2 regions of the Pseudoalteromonas sp. SCSIO_11900 genome follow, and region 1 is predicted to be linked to the other one. Evidence: predicted binding sites of a transcription regulator. Region 1 holds the regulator's gene; the other holds the start of a gene.
What was found. The regulator FliA, encoded in region 1, starts transcription of late flagellar genes. The targets are predictions, from matches to a motif close to CTAAAGNTNNNNNNNNNNNNGCCGATA.
Positions count from the first base shown of each region.

Region 2: a site for FliA is predicted at 8,063-8,089, ahead of BG00_RS02890 (DUF5610 domain-containing protein). Genes of this name have one in related genera too.

Region 1 is NZ_KK070023.1:1,717,893-1,727,140, reverse strand. It holds gene BG00_RS08000 (protein-glutamate methylesterase/protein-glutamine glutaminase) at 1-178, opposite strand, end outside; gene BG00_RS07995 (chemotaxis protein CheA) at 232-2,439, opposite strand; gene BG00_RS07990 (protein phosphatase CheZ) at 2,454-3,221, opposite strand; gene cheY (chemotaxis response regulator CheY) at 3,238-3,621, opposite strand; gene BG00_RS07980 (RNA polymerase sigma factor FliA) at 3,662-4,372, opposite strand; gene BG00_RS07975 (MinD/ParA family ATP-binding protein) at 4,399-5,259, opposite strand; gene flhF (flagellar biosynthesis GTPase FlhF) at 5,252-6,742, opposite strand; gene flhA (flagellar biosynthesis protein FlhA) at 6,764-8,872, opposite strand; gene flhB (flagellar biosynthesis protein FlhB) at 8,944-9,248, opposite strand, start outside.
Region 2 is NZ_KK070023.1:630,940-640,187, reverse strand. It holds gene gspL (type II secretion system protein GspL) at 1-278, shown strand, start outside; gene gspM (type II secretion system protein GspM) at 275-748, shown strand; gene BG00_RS02935 (type II secretion system protein N) at 752-1,510, shown strand; gene BG00_RS02930 (UPF0149 family protein) at 1,533-2,120, shown strand; gene BG00_RS02925 (hypothetical protein) at 2,133-2,339, opposite strand; gene BG00_RS02920 (hypothetical protein) at 2,339-2,698, opposite strand; gene ccoG (cytochrome c oxidase accessory protein CcoG) at 2,981-4,411, shown strand; gene BG00_RS02910 (serine/threonine protein kinase) at 4,493-5,467, shown strand; gene BG00_RS02905 (thiol:disulfide interchange protein DsbA/DsbL) at 5,503-6,126, shown strand; gene BG00_RS02900 (thiol:disulfide interchange protein DsbA/DsbL) at 6,146-6,784, shown strand; gene trmA (tRNA (uridine(54)-C5)-methyltransferase TrmA) at 6,857-7,954, opposite strand; gene BG00_RS02890 (DUF5610 domain-containing protein) at 8,119-9,243, shown strand.

The DNA.
Region 1 (9,248 bases):
CCGGCATTTCAACATCCATGGTGATCACGTCAGGTCGTAATTGAGCTGTTTTATCGACAGCTTCTCGACCATTTACAGCAAAACCTATAACTTCAATGCCGCTGTCTTGTTCAAGAATTTCACTCACTCTGCGGCGAAAAAAGCTTGAATCATCAACTACTAAAACTTTAACAGCCATTTCGCTCTCTTATTCAATGAATGGGTAGGCATAAAATATATGCCTACTTTTAATTATCCAGCGTAATGCTTTAACATACTTGGCACATCTAATATCAGTGCAATGCCACCATCAGAGGTGATTGTTGCACCTGCCATACCAGGCGTCCCTTGAAGTAATGCGTCTAAAGGCTTAATTACCACTTCCTCTTGACCAATAAGCGAGTCAACAACAAAACCCACTTTTTGAGTTCCTATTTGCACAATAACCACATGACCTTGTGCTTTTCGCTGACCTCTATCAGCCCCTTTGATGAGCCAATGTTCAAGGTAGAATAACGGAATCGATTTTTTACGAACTATTATAGTAAGCTGACCATCAACCACATTGGTCTTTGTTAAATCCAAGTGGAATATTTCACTAACACCCGCCAGCGGCAAAGCAAATGTTTGTTCGCCAACCACTACCATTAAGGTAGGCAGTATTGCCAGTGTCAGTGGTACTTTAATCTCTAAAGTAGTACCTACGCCCATCTCTGATTTAATATTTACTGAGCCATTGAGTTGAGTGATTTTTGTTTTAACCACATCCATACCAACGCCACGGCCAGAAATATCTGAAATCTCTTCTTTAGTTGAAAACCCAGGTGCAAAAATAAGGTTATAAGCTTCGGTATCAGAAAGACGACTCGCTTGGTCGTGATCAAGCACCCCTTTGTTAATGGCAATCTTTTTAAGCTTTTCAGCATCCATACCAGCACCATCATCTTGGATAGTAAGCAAGATATGATCGCCTTGTTGAGACGCTGATAAAGTAACAGTACCGGTTCTAGGTTTACCTGATGCTTCACGAACGTCTGGCATTTCAATGCCATGATCCACTGAATTGCGCACTAAATGCACTAACGGATCAGCAAGCGCTTCCACTAAGTTTTTATCTAAATCAGTGTCCTCGCCTACCATTTGCAAGTTGATATCTTTATTCAATGAACGGGCTAAATCACGTACCACACGTGGGAAGCGGCCAAATACTTTTTTGATTGGCTGCATTCGTGTTTGCATTACCGCACCTTGGATATCAGCTGTCACTACATCTAAATTAGAAATTGCTTTACCCATGGCCTCGCTATCAGAGTTAGTCGCTAGACTTACCAAACGATTTCGCACAAGTACCAGTTCACCTACCATGTTCATTATTTGGTCTAAGCGTTTGGTATCAACTCGTACCGTTGTTTCTGCCGGTGGAGGCGCTGCTTTTTTAGCGGGAGCTGCTTGTGCCGCAGAAGCCGGCTTAGCTGGCTCTGGTTTAGGCTGTGGCTTTGGTGTCGCAGCAGGCGCAGGTTTATTCTCGACTACAGGTTCTGGTTTACTTACAGGAGCCGGTGTTTCTATCGATTTAGGTGCACCTTTACCATGAAGCTCATCAAGTAACGCTTCAAACTCGTCGTCACTTATTTCATTATCGCCCGAACTTTGCTCGTTACTTGGTGGAGTCAAAGGAGCTGATGGTGTTTGTTGTGGTGTACTTGAGGTTGCTTGGCTCACTTCGCCAAAGCTGCCTACACCATGAAGTTCATCAAGTAGGCTTTCGAATTCATCGTCAGTTATATCACCACTGACATCATTGTCACTTGATGATGATTGTTTTTCTTGTGGGGCTTGCCCTTTTCCATGAAGTTCATCAAGTAGGCTTTCGAATTCGTCTTCGGTTATTTCATCAACCTGAGACTCAGTACTGCTGCTATCTGGGCCGCTAAATAATTCATCAAAAGCAAACGGGTCTTCTATAGCATCGTTGCTCGGTTGCTCTGCAACTGGTTCAGGCTCTACCGATGGAGTTTCCACAGGAGCTATATCTTCAACCACAGAATCGCCGGCAAGCTCTTCTGCTGTCGGTGGCTGCCCAAGTTTGTGAAGTACAGCAAGTAATTCTGGATCCGCAGGCTCTGGCTGGTCACGATTTTTAATCGTGGCAAACATTTCATTAATGGTGTCCAGTGCTTGTAAAATCACATCCATTAATTCAGAGTTAACTGTTCTTACACCTTGGCGCAGTAAATCAAACACATTTTCAGCACCATGACATGCATCAACAAGCTCTGTCATAGCCAAAAAGCCAGCGCCACCCTTTACAGTGTGAAAACCGCGAAATATTGCGTTTAGTAGCTCAGTATCATCTGGATTGTTTTCCAGTTCTACTAACTGTTCAGATAAAAGCTCAAGGATTTCTCCGGCCTCTACTAAAAAGTCTTGTAAAATATCTTCATCGACTTCAAAGCTCATGCAGTACTCCCCTATTAGAAGCCCAAACTTGATAATAGATCATCAACTTCATCTTGATCAGATACAACATCATTACGCGATTCTTTATCAATAATAGGCCCTTCGGGACCTGCTAGTGTTTGTGCAACAATGGGATCTTCTATTTTTTCTGGTTGTTCAGTTGGTTCAGCCTCACCACCTTGCGCTGCAAATGCAGTTAAAAGGTGAATTAAACTTTCTTCAACTTCACGGACAAGTTCAATAACACGGCGAATAACCTGACCGGTTAAATCTTGATAGTCTTGAGCCATCAGCACATTAGTCATCAGCATTTGTAACTCATCGGTTTTGTGATGAGAACTGCTCATAAACTTATCAATACTATGGCAAAGTGATTTAAACTCACCAAGCTCTATTTCGCGGTTCATTAAACGATCCCACGTTGGCTTGATATCAGCTATTTCGTCAGCGATTTCTTGTGCTAATGGTAAGCTTGCTTCAACCGCATCCATTGTCTTATTGGCTGCGTTTTCTGTCATTTCCATGACATAGTTAAGGCGTTTTTTTGCGTCAGGGATGGCATCAGTGGTAATGTCTGTTAAACGCGTGTCTAACTCGAAACTTTTTAAAGCTTCGTGCAGTTGACGAGTCAACTTTCCCACCTCAGCAAATAAATGTGATTGCTCTTGTGAAGCTGTTTCTAAAATTAACTGATTCGCTTTATCTTGCTCACCATTTTCTAAAAAAACAACTAACTGGCGAGCTTGTTCTAAAGTAATCTGAGGCGCAGCAGGTGCTGACATAAGCCTCTCCCTCTCATTAACCTAAGCGTTCGAACACTTTTTCTAATTTAGTTTTCAATGTACTTGCAGTAAATGGTTTAACAATATAACCATTAACACCTGCTTGGGCCGCAGCAATTATTTGTTCTTTTTTAGCTTCTGCTGTAACCATTAAAACAGGAATATGCTTTAATTTTTCATCCGCTCGAATTGCCCTTAAAAGATCAATACCTTGCATGCCTGGCATATTCCAATCTGTTACAACAAAATCAAACGCTTGATTTTGCAACATAGGCAAAGCAGTTGACCCGTCATCTGCTTCTTGAACATTGGTAAAACCTAAATCGCGCAACAGATTTTTAATAATACGTCTCATTGTTGAGAAATCATCAACAACAAGAATTTTAATGTTTTTATCCAAAACATCCTCCAGTGAGGCCTGAACCTTTATTTACTTACTTCTAGTTTATCCAGTCATTGATTTTTGCTTTAAGCTTAATCATCGCCTGACCATGTATCTGACTTACACGCGATTCACTTACATCGAGTATATGCCCAATTTCTTTTAAATTCATCTCATCGTTATAGTACAAAGAAAGCACCATTGCATCTTTCTCCGGTAACGACTTTATTGCACTGAGTAAAGACTCATTAAACCGTTCATTTTTAACATTATTAAACGGTTTGTCTAGTGCTAAATCTTGGCCATGGGGTGTAATCACATCGTCATCTATACCAAGGTCTTCAATGCCTAACACTTTGCTTACATTTACATCGTTTAAAATATGATGATACTCATTTAGCGAAATTTCAAGTTTTTCAGCAACTTCACTATCTTTAGGTTCACGGTTTAAACTGTTCTCAAGCGCAACAATAGTCTCTGCAACCAAACGGCTTTTTCTGTGAACTGAACGTGGAACCCAATCGCCTCGGCGCATTTCGTCTATCATCGCACCACGAATACGAATACCGGCGAAGGTTTCAAAGCTTGCACCTTTGCTTGCATCAAAGTTTTTTGAAGCTTCAATTAAACCAATCATACCCGATTGAATTAAATCATCTAGCTGCACACTGGCCGGTAAACGAGCAATTAAATGGCACGCCACTTTTTTGACTAATGAGGCATGCTTTTCAACAATCATATTTAAATTCTGTGTTGACTGATATCCCATAACTCTATTCACCGGTATTGTCATTGTTAGTTACTAACTAGTTTCTCAATGAAGAACTCTAAATGACCCGAGGCTTGGCTAGGTGTTGGCCACTTAGCAATTTTTGTAGCCAGTGTTTTAAAAGCAATTGCAGCAGGCGACCCAGGAAAAATCTCAACAATTACTTTTTGGCGGCGCGTTGATTTGCGCATATTTTCATCATATGGAACCGTTGCAACCAACTCCATTGATATATCTAAAAATCGGTCGGTAACCTTTGAAAGTTTTGCAAACAATTCCTGCCCTTCGCGTAAACTGCGCACCATATTGGCAACAATTTTAAATTTATAAACGCCGTGCTCACGGCTAAGTACTTTAATTAAAGCATAGGCATCGGTAATTGATGTAGGCTCATCACATACCACCACAAGCACATCTTGCGCTGCGCGAGAAAAACTCAGCACCATATCGGAAATACCCGCAGCGGTATCAACAATTAAAATATCAAAGTCGGTGTTAAGTTCACTAAATGCACGAATAAGTCCAGCGTGCTCTGAGGGTGATAACTCAACCATACTTTGCGAACCCGATGTTGCAGGCACTATTTTTATGCCTGCGGGACCTTCGACTAAAATATCATCAAGTTCACATTCGCCCGATAAAACATGAGATAAATTACGCTCAACGCGCAGTCCAAGCATCACATCACAATTCGCTAATCCTAAATCAGCATCTAGTACAAGCACACGTTTGCCTTGTTGGCCTAACGCGATTGCTGTATTAAGGGATACGTTCGTTTTACCCACTCCACCTTTGCCGCCGGTGACAGCGATAACTTTTACGCCGTTATTATTATTCTTGCTCATTTTGCGAAGGCCGCTTGCTTGATCTAAAACTGTGTTAATCATACATCTCTACTGTGCTCGACGCCACTGATTGGTGTCGTGATTGTTGTGCTTTTATTCTTTTTAAATACAATTGCTCAGCTTTTTTTACTAGTTTTTCGGCATTTGCCACTCTAATATCTTCTGGTACTCGCTGACCGTTAGTAAGATACCCTATTGGGAGACGATTTTGAATCGCAATACTAATAATCTCACCTAAACTCAATGACTCATCAAGTTTAGTAAAAATACATCCACTTAGCTGTACTTTTTTAAAGTGCCTTACTGTTTCTTGCAATACATTAATTTGCGCCGTCGCACTTAATACTAAATAACTACGTATATCAACACGCTGATTACGCATCAAGGTGTTTAACTGCTCGGTTAAGCGTAAATCACGTTGACTCATTCCCGCTGTATCAATTAAAACTAGACGTTTATTTCGTAAATGATATAAAACTTCTGCTAATTCATTTGCATCTTTAACTTGTTTAACGCCACAACCTATAATACGACCATACGTTGCTAGCTGCTCATAAGCACCAATACGGTAGGTATCGGTAGTAATAAGCGCTACTTTATCGGCACCGTATTTTTGTGCACCCAATGCTGCCAGTTTTGCAACTGTGGTGGTTTTACCCACGCCAGTAGGCCCGACTAACGCAAAAACACCGCCTTGGCGAAGTATTTCGTTGTTCGTGGTTTGCATTTGATCTTCAACCATGTTCAATAAAGCTTTCCAGCCTTGTTGGCGAGACACATCGTCTGGTACAAAACATGCCATTTGCTCAGCAACATTTTTCTCTATCCCCATACCGACTAAGCGGTCAATCATACATGCACGGGTCGGATCGCGACGTGCCATATCTTGCTGCATTAAACCTGATACTTGGTGCTCTAATAGTTGACGAATTGCGTTCATTTCTTCACGCATTGTGCTGATGTCACTGGATTCTTTATGCATTGTTTGCTGACCCGGTGCGCTAGGTGAATCTAAATCGTCAAAGCCACTGTCTAAGTCGTCAAAACCTAAGCTATCGGCTTGGGTGCGAGGACGCACTGGCACGCTTTGTTCACGTTCAAACATATTTTTAGGTCGTGATTGCACAAGCTCTTGTTCTTGATAGTGGCCAGATGTGTCAATACCAGAGTGTGAAAACATTGAAGCAAGCTCTGCTGAACGAGGACGTGGAGACTGACGCTCTAGTAAGGCTTGTAAGCTATCTGCAACCTTTGCTTGTGGCTTAGGTTGAGCGCGTTGCGGTTCTGGTTTAACAAAATTATGTGAACTTTGCTCAGTATGTGCAAATGAAGCGCTTGCAGCAGGTTGACTTTGAGGCTGCTCTGGCGGTTTTGTCGCTGCTTTGTCGTAATCAACTGCAGCAACAATTTCAACGCCATTAGCTAGTTTTTTATTTGACATAATAACCGCATCAACACCCAACTCTTCTTTGACTTCTTTTAGTGCAGTGCGCATGTCTTTAGCAAAAAAACGTTTAATTTTCATAATTCAAACCCCTTTAAAATCTTATTGTTGGCCTACAGAGCTGACAATCTTGATCTGTCTTTCATCTGGTATCTCTTGATAAGACATCACCCGCAATCCTGGAATGGTGTATTTAACAAATCGAGATAACACAGTGCGTAACATTCCTGACGTTAGCAATATTGAAGGTTCACCGGCCATTTCTTGATTTTGATGCGCTTCATTCAATGATGTTTGAAGTCTATCAGCAAGCCCTGGTTCTATTCCGGCACCTTCATCACCTGCATTTTGAAGTGACTGATGCAACATCTGTTCCAACTCAGGCGCCAAGGTTATGACAGGGATTTCAGAAGACATACCAACAGCATCTTGAACGATTAATCTACGCAACGATATTCTCACTGCAGCCGTTAATACATCTGGGTCTTGGCTACGAGGGCCATACTCAACAAGGGTTTGAACAATTGAGCGCATATCTCGTATTGCTACCCCTTCATTTAATAAATTTTGTAGTACTTTAACGATGGTGGTTAGTGGTAATACCTCAGGTACTAGCCCTTCAACTAAGCGAGGGTGACTTTTACCTAACATATCTAATAAGTTTTGTACTTCTTCATGTCCGAGTAATAATGCGGCGCTATTAGTGAGTAACTGACTAATATGAGTGGCCACAACGGTTGCTGAATCAACTACGGTGTAACCTAAAGACTGTGCTTCATCTTTTTGAGCAGGTTTTATCCAAACTGCATCTAAACCAAACGCAGGATCTTTAGTTTCAATGCCTTTGATCGGGCCAAATACTTGGCCTGGGTTAATCGCTAATTCATCACCATGTTTAAGCTCACCCTCACCACTTGATACACCCATCATGGTTATGCGGTATGCATTTGGGTCGAGTTCTAGATTATCGCGTATATGCACCGGCGGCACTAAAAAGCCCAGCTCTTGAGATAGTTTTTTACGCACTCCTTTAATACGGTTTAACAGCTCGCCACCTTGTGATTGGTCAACGAGAGGAATGAGTCGGTAACCGACTTCTAAGCCAATAACATCAACTTGTTGAACATCATCCCAACCTAGTTCTTTTTGCTCTTGTTTAGCCGCAATTCCGGTACCTGAGGCCGCATTTTCGGCTTCTTCCGCTTCTGCTGCGGCTAATTTCAGTTTGTTTTGCTGGGTGTAGTATGCAAGGTAACCTAAAAGCGCCCCTAAACTTAAAAATGCAATATGCGGCATACCTGGGACTAAACCCATAGTGATGAGGATACCAGAGGCAATAAATAATGACTTTTCGTTACCTAATTGCTTCTTAAACTGATCGCCCATATTGTGCGATTCATTTTGACGGGTTACAACAATCGCAGTACCAATTGAAAGTAGTAATGAAGGTAATTGCGCGACTAAGCCATCACCAATGGTCAATAGTGTGTACACTTCCATAGCGCGTGAAAAACTTAAATCATGTTGGATCATGCCAACAAATAAGCCACCCACAATATTGATCACTAAAATGACTATGCCAGCAATAGCATCGCCTTTTACAAATTTACTGGCACCATCCATAGAACCATAAAAGTCAGCTTCACGGGTTACTTCATCACGACGCTCTCTGGCTTGCTCCGCACTAATAAAGCCAGCATTCATATCTGCATCTATGGCCATTTGCTTACCTGGCATAGCATCTAGAGTAAAACGCGCTGATACTTCTGAAATACGTCCTGCACCTTTGGTAATTACCACAAAGTTAATGATGATCAGAATTAAAAACACCACTAAACCCACGGCGTAGTTACCACCAATCACCACCGAGCCAAATGCTTCAATGACTTTACCAGCAGCATCACCACCGTTATGACCCTCAAGTAGTACCACCCGAGTACTGGCTACATTAAGTGCTAAGCGCATTATGGTTGCAATTAACAGCACCGCTGGGAACATCCCAAACTCAAGCGGTTTCATGGTGTATACAGTGACCAGTAATACAACTAATGCGAGCGCGATATTAAACGAAAATAATATATCAAGCAGAAATGGAGGCAGTGGTAATATAACCATGCCAAGCGCAGCTAAGACTAAAAGCGGTGTACCAACACCCTTTGCATATTCTTTTTTATCTTTATTAAGTTGTTGTAATACCGCTTTAAATTCCATAACTCTACAATTTCAAAAAATTGACACTACGCTGAAATTGCAATAACTATTCCAAGTTAGTTGGTTAGCGGTTAATACTTAAATTCGTCGGGGATAGGTAGCTTTTTATTAAGCGCAACAGGGCGTTTTCCACGGCCTTTTTTAAACCGTTTAAGCTGAAATACATAGGCAAGCACTTGTGCAACTGCAGTAAAGAGCTGATCGGGAATTTGCTCCCCCACTTCAGCGGTGTGATAAAGCGCTCGCGTTAAGGTAGGCGACTCAACAATAGGCACTTCATTACCCAAAGCAATTTTACGAATTTGCATAGCGAGCTCATCAACACCTTTGGCTAGTACAATAGGCGCTCCAGCTCGCTCTGTGTCGTATTTTAAAG
Region 2 (9,248 bases), 1.1 Mb from region 1:
CACTGGATAAAGTACAAGGTACGAGCGATGCTGGCTTTTTAGATTTAACCAGCAAGCTGGTGAGTGTATTTTCACAAGTGAGCGAATTTACACCGCAAACCTTACGTTTTGATAAGCGCCGTAATGAATTACGTATTCGTGCTCGTGCAAAAGACTTTCAAACCTTTGGTAAGGTTAAAGCCATTCTTGAGCAGCAAGGTGTGACTGTTGAGCAGGGGTCGTTAAATAATGATGGTGATTATATCGTCGGCGAAATTAGACTGCGAGGTGCACAATGAAGCAACAGTTCATGAAATATTGGGGTTCATTAAAAGAACAAGAGCAGCAGTTAATAATGGTTGCGGGTGGTGTATTTATTATTTTTGTTTTGGTAATGGGTATATTTAGACCCTTAAATACGGCAATAGAAAATGCGCAACAATCACAAATAAAACAACAAGAATTGCTAGCATGGGTAGACGACAGTATCGTTAAACTTAAAGCAGCAGGAAAAGCGCAAGCGGTGAGCAATCAAAACCTCAGCCAAATAGTGAATAATACGCGCGGTCGTTACAGCATTAATATTAGTAAAATGCAGCCAAATGATAATTCACTTCGTTTAACACTCGACTCAGTGGAGTTTAATCAATTAATCCAATGGATTGACGAGCTGGTTAATCAGCATGGTTTAAGCGTAGAAAATTTAGATTTAAGCCAAGATGACAAATCCGGTTATGTACGCGTTAGCCGTTTAGTATTAGAGAAGTAGTTAATGAAAAAAATAATAATTTTATCCATCGTTTTTGTAATTAGCTTTCTTGTTTTTAGCGTTATAAAATTGCCCGCTGCAGTGGCTTTAAATTTTGCTAAACCTTACTTACCTGCGCAGTTAGAGGTAGGGCAAACTTTTGGTACGCTATGGCAAGGTCAAATAATGCAGCTTCGCTTTCAAGGTGAACAGTTGAATAATGTACGTTGGGATATATCAGGCTGGTCAATCTTTAAAGCTCAAGTGAATACTAACTTACGTTTTGGTAATCCTCGCGAACGTGATGACATTTCTGGGTATGCAGATATTAGTTATTCTCTTACAAATGATGAACTTAGAATAACTGATACTGTAGTGCGTTCAACGGTTGAGCGCGCTATGCAGCGCATTGATTTACCGTTACCGGTTACTGCTAAAGGACGCGTTATTTTAGAGCTCGATGAGTATGTTTCAGGCGCTCCTTATTGCCAATCATTACAAGGTGAAATAGCCAGCCCTGATATTGATGTGCAAGGACTAGCTGGCTGGTTTAATATAGGCGATTTAAGCGGTAAACTAAGTTGTAAGTCGGGCGATGTAGCCATACTTATCGAGCCAAATAATAGATTAGGGTTAGAGGCTGATGCTACACTAAAAGCCAATTTTGATTTTAAAGTAGCGGGATATGTTAAACCTGATCTCACTTTACCGAAAGAAGTCCATGACGCGGTGAAGTTTTTAGGTAGACCAGATAACCAAGGTCGGTATCCACTTAAATTTTAATATTTTACAAAAAAGAGTTTTAATGCAAATACCTCAGTTTACTGAGCAGCACGCCAAGCTGCTCAGCGAGTTTTTAACTACCCAGCCTGGCGCTATGAGCCTTATTCAAAGCCAAGGTTACTTATTTGGCACTATTTGTTCACCTGAGCCATTAGAAGTACATCAATGGTTAGAGCAAATTCTACCTAATACCGCGAATGACCTTGATGAAGACATGTTGTTTTTGTTTATGGCATTACATCACCAAGTAAGTGAACAAGTATTTGAACTTGGTTATAAGTTACCCGCTGAGTTTGACCTTGAGTTTTGTCAGCAGTGGTCTGCAGGTTTTTTAACTGCAAGCCAAACGTATACTCATAAGTTACTTCAGAGTGAGCAACTAGATATTCAATACAAGCAAGCGCTTGAAAGTGCACAGGCGACTCTTAGCTTTTTTGCATTAGATAAACCAACGATTGCACAGATTGCACAGCAAAATAATATCGATGAATTACATTTGTGTGCGCAGCAGTATGAATTAATGGGCGACTTTGCGTTAGGTTTTGCTGAACTTATAGAAATTGTCGCGCTTAATAGTGGTTTGTATACCGATGAAGGGTGGGATGAATAAGTAGGTAAAGCCTTAAGCGCCAATCTCTAATTCAATATCAGTGCAACCTTGTTTGCACTGTATTACTCCCTTACCAGGTTCGCTGGTGGCTAAATTTAACGTTAATACACCCTGGCAATGCTCACATTTAATTGTTTTACCTTGTGCCAACTGCTTAAGCATAGTGCGATGTTTGTGAAATGAGTTACTTGCTTTTTTATTTAATCCAGAAAAATCCATTATTTCACTCTCGATTGCGCTAATGACTCTTTGATAATGCGACATACCGTTGTTAAACGTTCTGAATAAAAGTAAAGGTTTAGATCGCCTTGACGACAATAGCGTAGTTCAAACAACTTTACTGACTCATCATTGGTAAACGTTTTATTAATATAGTCTTCTTCGGATCTTGAAAGTGCTAACTGTTTATTGATTTTGTTTCTTGTCATGGTTGCGACAGGAAAACGATCAACTTTAGTTGTGCTGCTTAACAAGTCTATACCATCACCGAGTAAGCGCTCACGAGGCTCTTTTACCAAGGGGTGATCAATGGTAAAAAATGCTAGGATCACAACCACTAGTATAAAAAATTTCTTCATAAATACACAAACCTTGATCCAAACAACACGTTAGTAGCCGGCAAGTGTAATAAAATACACCTTAAAAGCAAGTCACAAGTTGAATAAATTATTAGCAATCTAGTCAGTAATTTTAGCCAATATGCGTATAATAAGGGGAGTAATTAGATATTTCTGAAATATCTGAAAGTATACAAGTGCGACCTAAAGCGTATTATGTTTAGCATGTAAGTTGCTACACTTAGGCGAAAAGTACAAAAAGATTGCTGAATTTTTATTTCCTAGCGGCGTTGAGGAACTTCAATGGATAAGCAAATTAAAGTAAAAAACATACCAACAGAGGTTAAGATCCAAAAACCCGATCTGAGCCGACAAGAAGATAGATTTAACCCACGCAACCGTATTTATGTGCGTGCTGTTTCAGGGCTCCATCAATTACTAAGACAACGTATTGGCTTTTTAGGCATGCTGGCGTTTATGTTATTGCCATGGATCAACTTTAACGGTCAACAAGCTGTTTTATTTGAGCTAATGGAGCAAAAATTTAATATTTTTGGCTTAACCCTGTGGCCACAAGATTTCACCATTCTTGCATTTATATTTATGCTAGCAGCGTTTGCCTTATTTCTGGTTACCACATTTTATGGTCGAGTGTGGTGTGGCTATACATGTCCGCAAACAGTATGGACCTTCATTTTTATTTGGTTTGAAGAAAAGTTTGAGGGCAGCGCTAACCAACGTAAAAAGTTAGATCAACGGCCGATGGATTTTGACAAGTTCTGGCGTAAAACAGCTAAGCACACTAGTTGGGTATTATTTTCTTTATATACTGCGTTAACGTTTGTTGGTTACTTCACGCCTATTCGCGAACTACTGCCTGAATTTGTTACCTTTAATGTGGGCGGTTATGCCTTAGTTAGTATTATTGTATTTACTATTTGTACTTATGGTAATGCGGGTTGGATGCGCGAAATTATGTGTTTACATATATGCCCATACTCACGTTTTCAGTCAGCAATGTTTGATAAAGACACCTTTACTGTAAGCTACGATGAAGCGCGTGGTGAAAACCGCGGGCCACGTTCGCGTAAACAAGACCCAAAAGAGTTGGGTTTAGGTGACTGTATTGACTGTAACTTGTGTGTGCAGGTTTGCCCAACCGGGATCGATATTCGTAATGGTCTGCAATATGAGTGTATAAATTGTGGTGCTTGTATTGATGCCTGTGACGGCGTAATGGATAAAATGAATTACCCTCGGGGCCTTATCTCTTACACCACCGAGCGTAATTTAGAAACACCAGAGAATAAAACCCATCCGCTGCGTCCAAAGCTGATTGGTTACAGTGTTATTTTAATCTTACTTACCGGTGCGCTGGTTGCTAATATCGCCATGCGTAAAACCATGGACTTTGATATTATTCGCGACCGCAATCAGTTGTATCGTGTCGATTTTAATGGTTTAGTTGAAAACACCTACACCTTAAAAGTAATTAACAAAGCACAATACGAGCAAACATTCTCTATTGATGTAACCGGGTTAGATAATTATAAATACTTAGGTGATACTACCTTTACAGTAAACGCTGGTGAATCGCATAATGTACCGCTATCACTGGTAATGGACCCTTATGATTTAAAAGCGCCAATGACCGAGTTTAACTTTGTGTTGTCGCCAATAAACGAGCCCGATAATAAAATATCGCAGCCAAGCAACTTTTTTAAAGCACGATAAGTCGCTTTATTAAAGGCAAACGAGTACTGTTATTAACGAAAAAGCGGGATATTCCCGCTTTTCTTTTTATATAAGAAGTATATGAGTAAATTTAGCTTTATTGACTTAACCCCAGATCTTATTTTGGATGCCATAGAAAGCGTGGATATTTATGCTGAGTCAGGGTTGTTAGCGCTAAATAGCTACGAGAATCGGGTGTATCAATTTGTGGCCGAGGGTGCAAAGCGTTACGTCGTTAAGTTTTATCGCCCTGAGCGCTGGAGCAAAGCGCAAATTCAAGAAGAGCATGACTTTGCTTTTGAACTAGCCGCCGCTGAAGTACCGGTGGTGGCGCCAATAAAACACAATGGGCAAAGCTTGTTTGAACATCAAGGGTATTTATTTACTTTGTTCCCAAGTGTAGGCGGGCGTTTATTTGAGGTGGACAATTTAGATCAACTCGATGTGCTCGGGCGTTTAATCGGTCGTATGCATCAAGTAGCCAAAACGAAACCCTTTACCCAAAGACCGACCGTTACCTGTGATGAATATTTAGATACAGCTAAAGTTCATTTACAAAAAAGTAAGTTAGTCCCTATGGGATTAGAGACTTCCTTTTACACTATTTTAGATTTAGTCATTGCTCAAACTCAACAGCAATATAAAAATGTAGAAGGCATTCGCTTACATGGTGACTGCCATGCTGGTAATATCCTATGGGCAGGAGATGCATTAATGTTTGTTGACTTAGACGATAGCCGTCAAGGTCCTGCAATTCAAGATTTATGGATGATGCTCAGTGGCGATCGACAAACACAGCTGTTACAGTTAGACACTTTAGTGAATGCATATGAAGAGTTTTGCGATTTTGATCACTCACAACTTAAGCTGATCGAACCGCTTCGCGCTATGCGTATGATTCATTACATGGGGTGGGTTGCAAAACGTTGGAGTGATCCTGCTTTTGTACGGAACTTTTCATGGTTTGCAGATGACAAATACTGGGAGCAACAAATTTTAGCGCTTAAAGAGCAGTTTGCAGCTTTGCAAGAAGCTCCGTTAAAATTATTGCCATAATATTTTTATTTTAAAAGAAGTATAACGAGATATTCATGCTTAAAAAATTAAAACTAAGTTTACTGATCCTATGTTTACCTTTTGCAGCATTAGCTGCTAACTTTGAAGCGGGTAATCAATACACTGTAATTGATGTTGAAAAAAGTAAAACCCCGAATGTAACCGAGTTTTTCTCTTTCTATTGCCCACATTGTTTTAAATTTGAGCCGGTAGCCAAAGGGATTGCAGAAAACTTACCTGAAGGGGCTGAATTTGTAAAAAATCATGTCAACTTTTTGGGAGGCGTTTCACCACAAGCGCAAAGTAATTTAAGCTTTGCTTACTTAATCGCAAAAAAGCATGGTCAAGCCGAAGCAGTAACAGCGCAAATTTTTAAAAGCATCCATATTCAGCGTGCACCATTAACAGAAATTAAAGACGTTAAGAAGTTATTAGAGCTTAACGCAATTGATAACAGTACATTTGATAATGATATTGCTAGTTTGCCTATCATAGCAGCTGAACGTGCCATGCAAGATAAGCAGAATAAATATTCTGAGCTTGGCGCATTAACTGGCGTACCTACATTTATCGTAAATGACAAATATAAAATCAATATTAATACAATCAAGAGCCAACAAGAACTTGATGAGTTAATTAGCTTTTTACTAAAACTATAATTTTTGGAGCACCATAATAATGATCAAATTAGTTAAAGCAGGGTTACTTGCTGTATTACTCCCTTTAGCTGCAACCAGTTTTGCTGCCACTTACGAAGAGGGCGTGCATTACGATGTCGTCTCTGATCGTGCAACCAGAAAACCAGAAGTAAAAGAGTTTTTCTCTTTTTACTGTCCTGCATGTAATAACATGGAACCACTGCTGGCCGAGATCAAACCTAAGCTAGATAAAAACGTAAAGTTTAAGAAAAGCCATGTAGATTTTGTGGGTGTACGTGACCCAGAACATCAAACCATGATCAGCCAAGCATTAGCTACAGCTGAAGTACTACCTCAAAAAGATAAAATTATTTCAGCGATGTTTGATCATATCCATGCAAAGCGTGCACGATTTAATGAGTTGGCAGATGTAAAAGACGTATTCTTAGCGCAAGGCGTAGATGGCGACAAGTTTGATAAATTATTTGAAAGCTTCTCGGTACGTACACTTAGCTCTAAAATGAAACGTGACCAAGATTACTTTAAAGGCAAAGGGGCGCTTCGTGGCGTTCCTACGTTTATCGTTAATGGTAAATACAAGCTTAACCTAGGTGGTGAGTCAGGCATTTCATCGCCAGAAGATGTAAGCGCACTCATTAATTACTTAGCAAATAAATAAGTAGTTTGGTTAAATAAAAAAGCTCCTTAAGGAGCTTTTTTATTTTTACAACGTGCGCTGTTTAATGCTTTTTTATTTACGTTGTAAAAACACACCAGATTCAATGTGGTGTGTATAAGGGAACTGATCAAATATTGCAAAGCGCTTAACCTCGTGGGTTTGCGTTAAGTGATCAAGGTCGCGCTCTAATGTGTCTGGGTTACATGATATATAAATAATATTCTCATAGTTAGCAACTAAGTCACACGTAAGCGTGTCCATGCCTGCTCTAGGCGGGTCGACTAAGATGGTTTGGCAGTTGTAACTACTCAAGTCAATGCCATCTAGGCGAGAGAAAGTACGCTCGCCTTTCATTGCCTGAGTAAACTCTTCGCTCGACATGCGAATAATATCTAAGTTAGTTACTTTGTTTTGAGCAATATTATATTGCGCTGAATGCACAGACGATTTTGATATTTCTGTTGCCAGCACTTTATTAAATGAGCCTGCAAGTGCAATTGAAAAGTTTCCGTTACCACAATACAGCTCTAGTAAATCATTGTTTAGTGGTTTACATAACTCTTGTGCCCACTCTAACATTTTAATATTCACCTTCGCATTAGGCTGAGTAAAGCTATTTTCTACCTGCTGATAGATTAGCTCTTGGCCATTCACCATTAAGCGCTCAGTAACAAAGTCATCGCCCAATTTTTCTTTTTGCTTACGTGCACGGCCAATAAAGTCAATTTTGTACTGGCTACTTAGTTTTTCTTTTAAGGCATTGATCTCAGTTAACCAGTGTTCATCAAGTGGCTTGTGATATAGCAAGCTCACTAAAATTTCACCACTGAGGGTTGATAAATAATCTATTTGAAATAATTTACGACGCAGTACTTCGCAGCCTTTTAAATTTTCAATCATCACCTGCATAACTTCACCTACTAAAGGAGCTGCAGGGTCAAAGGTATCAACACGTATTTTATCTTTTGTTTGTTGATCAAACATAATATGAAACAGATCGTCACCATCGTGCCATACTCTAAATTCTGCACGTTGGCGGTAGTTAATGGGCTCAGAGCTAAATACTTCTAACTGTTTTACACCAAAACGTTGGAATTGCTCTGTAATACGCTGCTCTTTTTCATTTAATTGTACATCGTATTGCGTGGTATCTATATTTATAACTGCCATTAACGGTATAACCTTATCGTTGAGATCTGTTTATCGGCGCTATTGTAGGGGGCGAAGCGTATTTGTCTAGTTTTGATCAAATATAGTGAGCTTTTTTTGAGCATTTTACTACAGCATAGGCTTTCTTGGCCGATATAAGAGTAAGTCTAAATAGGAGTCCTCTCATGAAAATAGGTAACTTTAGTTTTGTTCCAAACAGCAATGCCAATAAATACAATACTAAACAAGCAATGCCACAGCCTAAAATAGACTCGCCACCAACTAGTTATCAGCAACGAGGAAAAGAACTGGCTGCTGCCGTATTGGGTGACAAAATGGCAAAAGAATTAGGTTTGCCGGTTGCTGAAGCGAAAAAAGACAAACCACTGTTTGATTTTAATGAAGTCGTAAAAAATGTTTTAGACTTTGTTACAAGCTCGGTAAAAAAAGCCAAAGCCAATGGTGCCGATAACGACAAACTGCAAGATATGCTAAATCAGGCACGTAAAGGAGTGCAAACGGGTGTTGATGAGGCTGTGGATGAACTAAAAGGCATGGGCGTATTTAATCAAGAACTTGAAGAGGGTATTGATAAATCTAAAGAGGGTATCTTTAGTGGCCTCGATAAATTTGAGCAGAACTTATTTAACCCACAACCTGCAAGCGTAACTGTAAGTCAGGCGCAATATGTAAGTTTAAGCAATAGTGCTGATTACACATTCACCACAGCAGAAGGTGATGAGGTGAGTATTAGCTTTGCAGATGCTTATCAATCGCAATCATCTAGTCGCTATCAACAAACAGATGATTCACAATCATTTAGTACGCAATTTTCTGAATCCCGTGAGCTCTCTTTCTCGATGTCAGTAAATGGTGAGCTTAATGAAGACGAGCAGCAAGCCATAAATGATTTAATGGCAGAGTTACAAGATGTCAGTAAAACCTTTTTCAGTGGCGATTTAGACAAAGCATTTGAACAAGCCCAAGAACTCAGTTTAGGGAATGAACAGCTGGTGGCATTCTCAATGGACTTACGTCAAAGCAAAACCGTTGCTGCCATTAAAGAGTATGAACAAATTAAGCCAACATCAGAAAAAGCCATTGCCGAAAGTGTTGCCCCTTTTAATGATGATCTAAAATCGGCTTACTCTAAAGCGCACACCCTAGGATTAGAAAGCCAGCTATCAGGTATCATTCAATGGCTAAATCAAGATCAACAAGAAATAGATAAACTGGTTGATTACACTAACACCATGTTTGAAAACTTAGATAAATTAAGCGCCGCTACTGCAAAGCTAGGCACTGAGTAAAACTA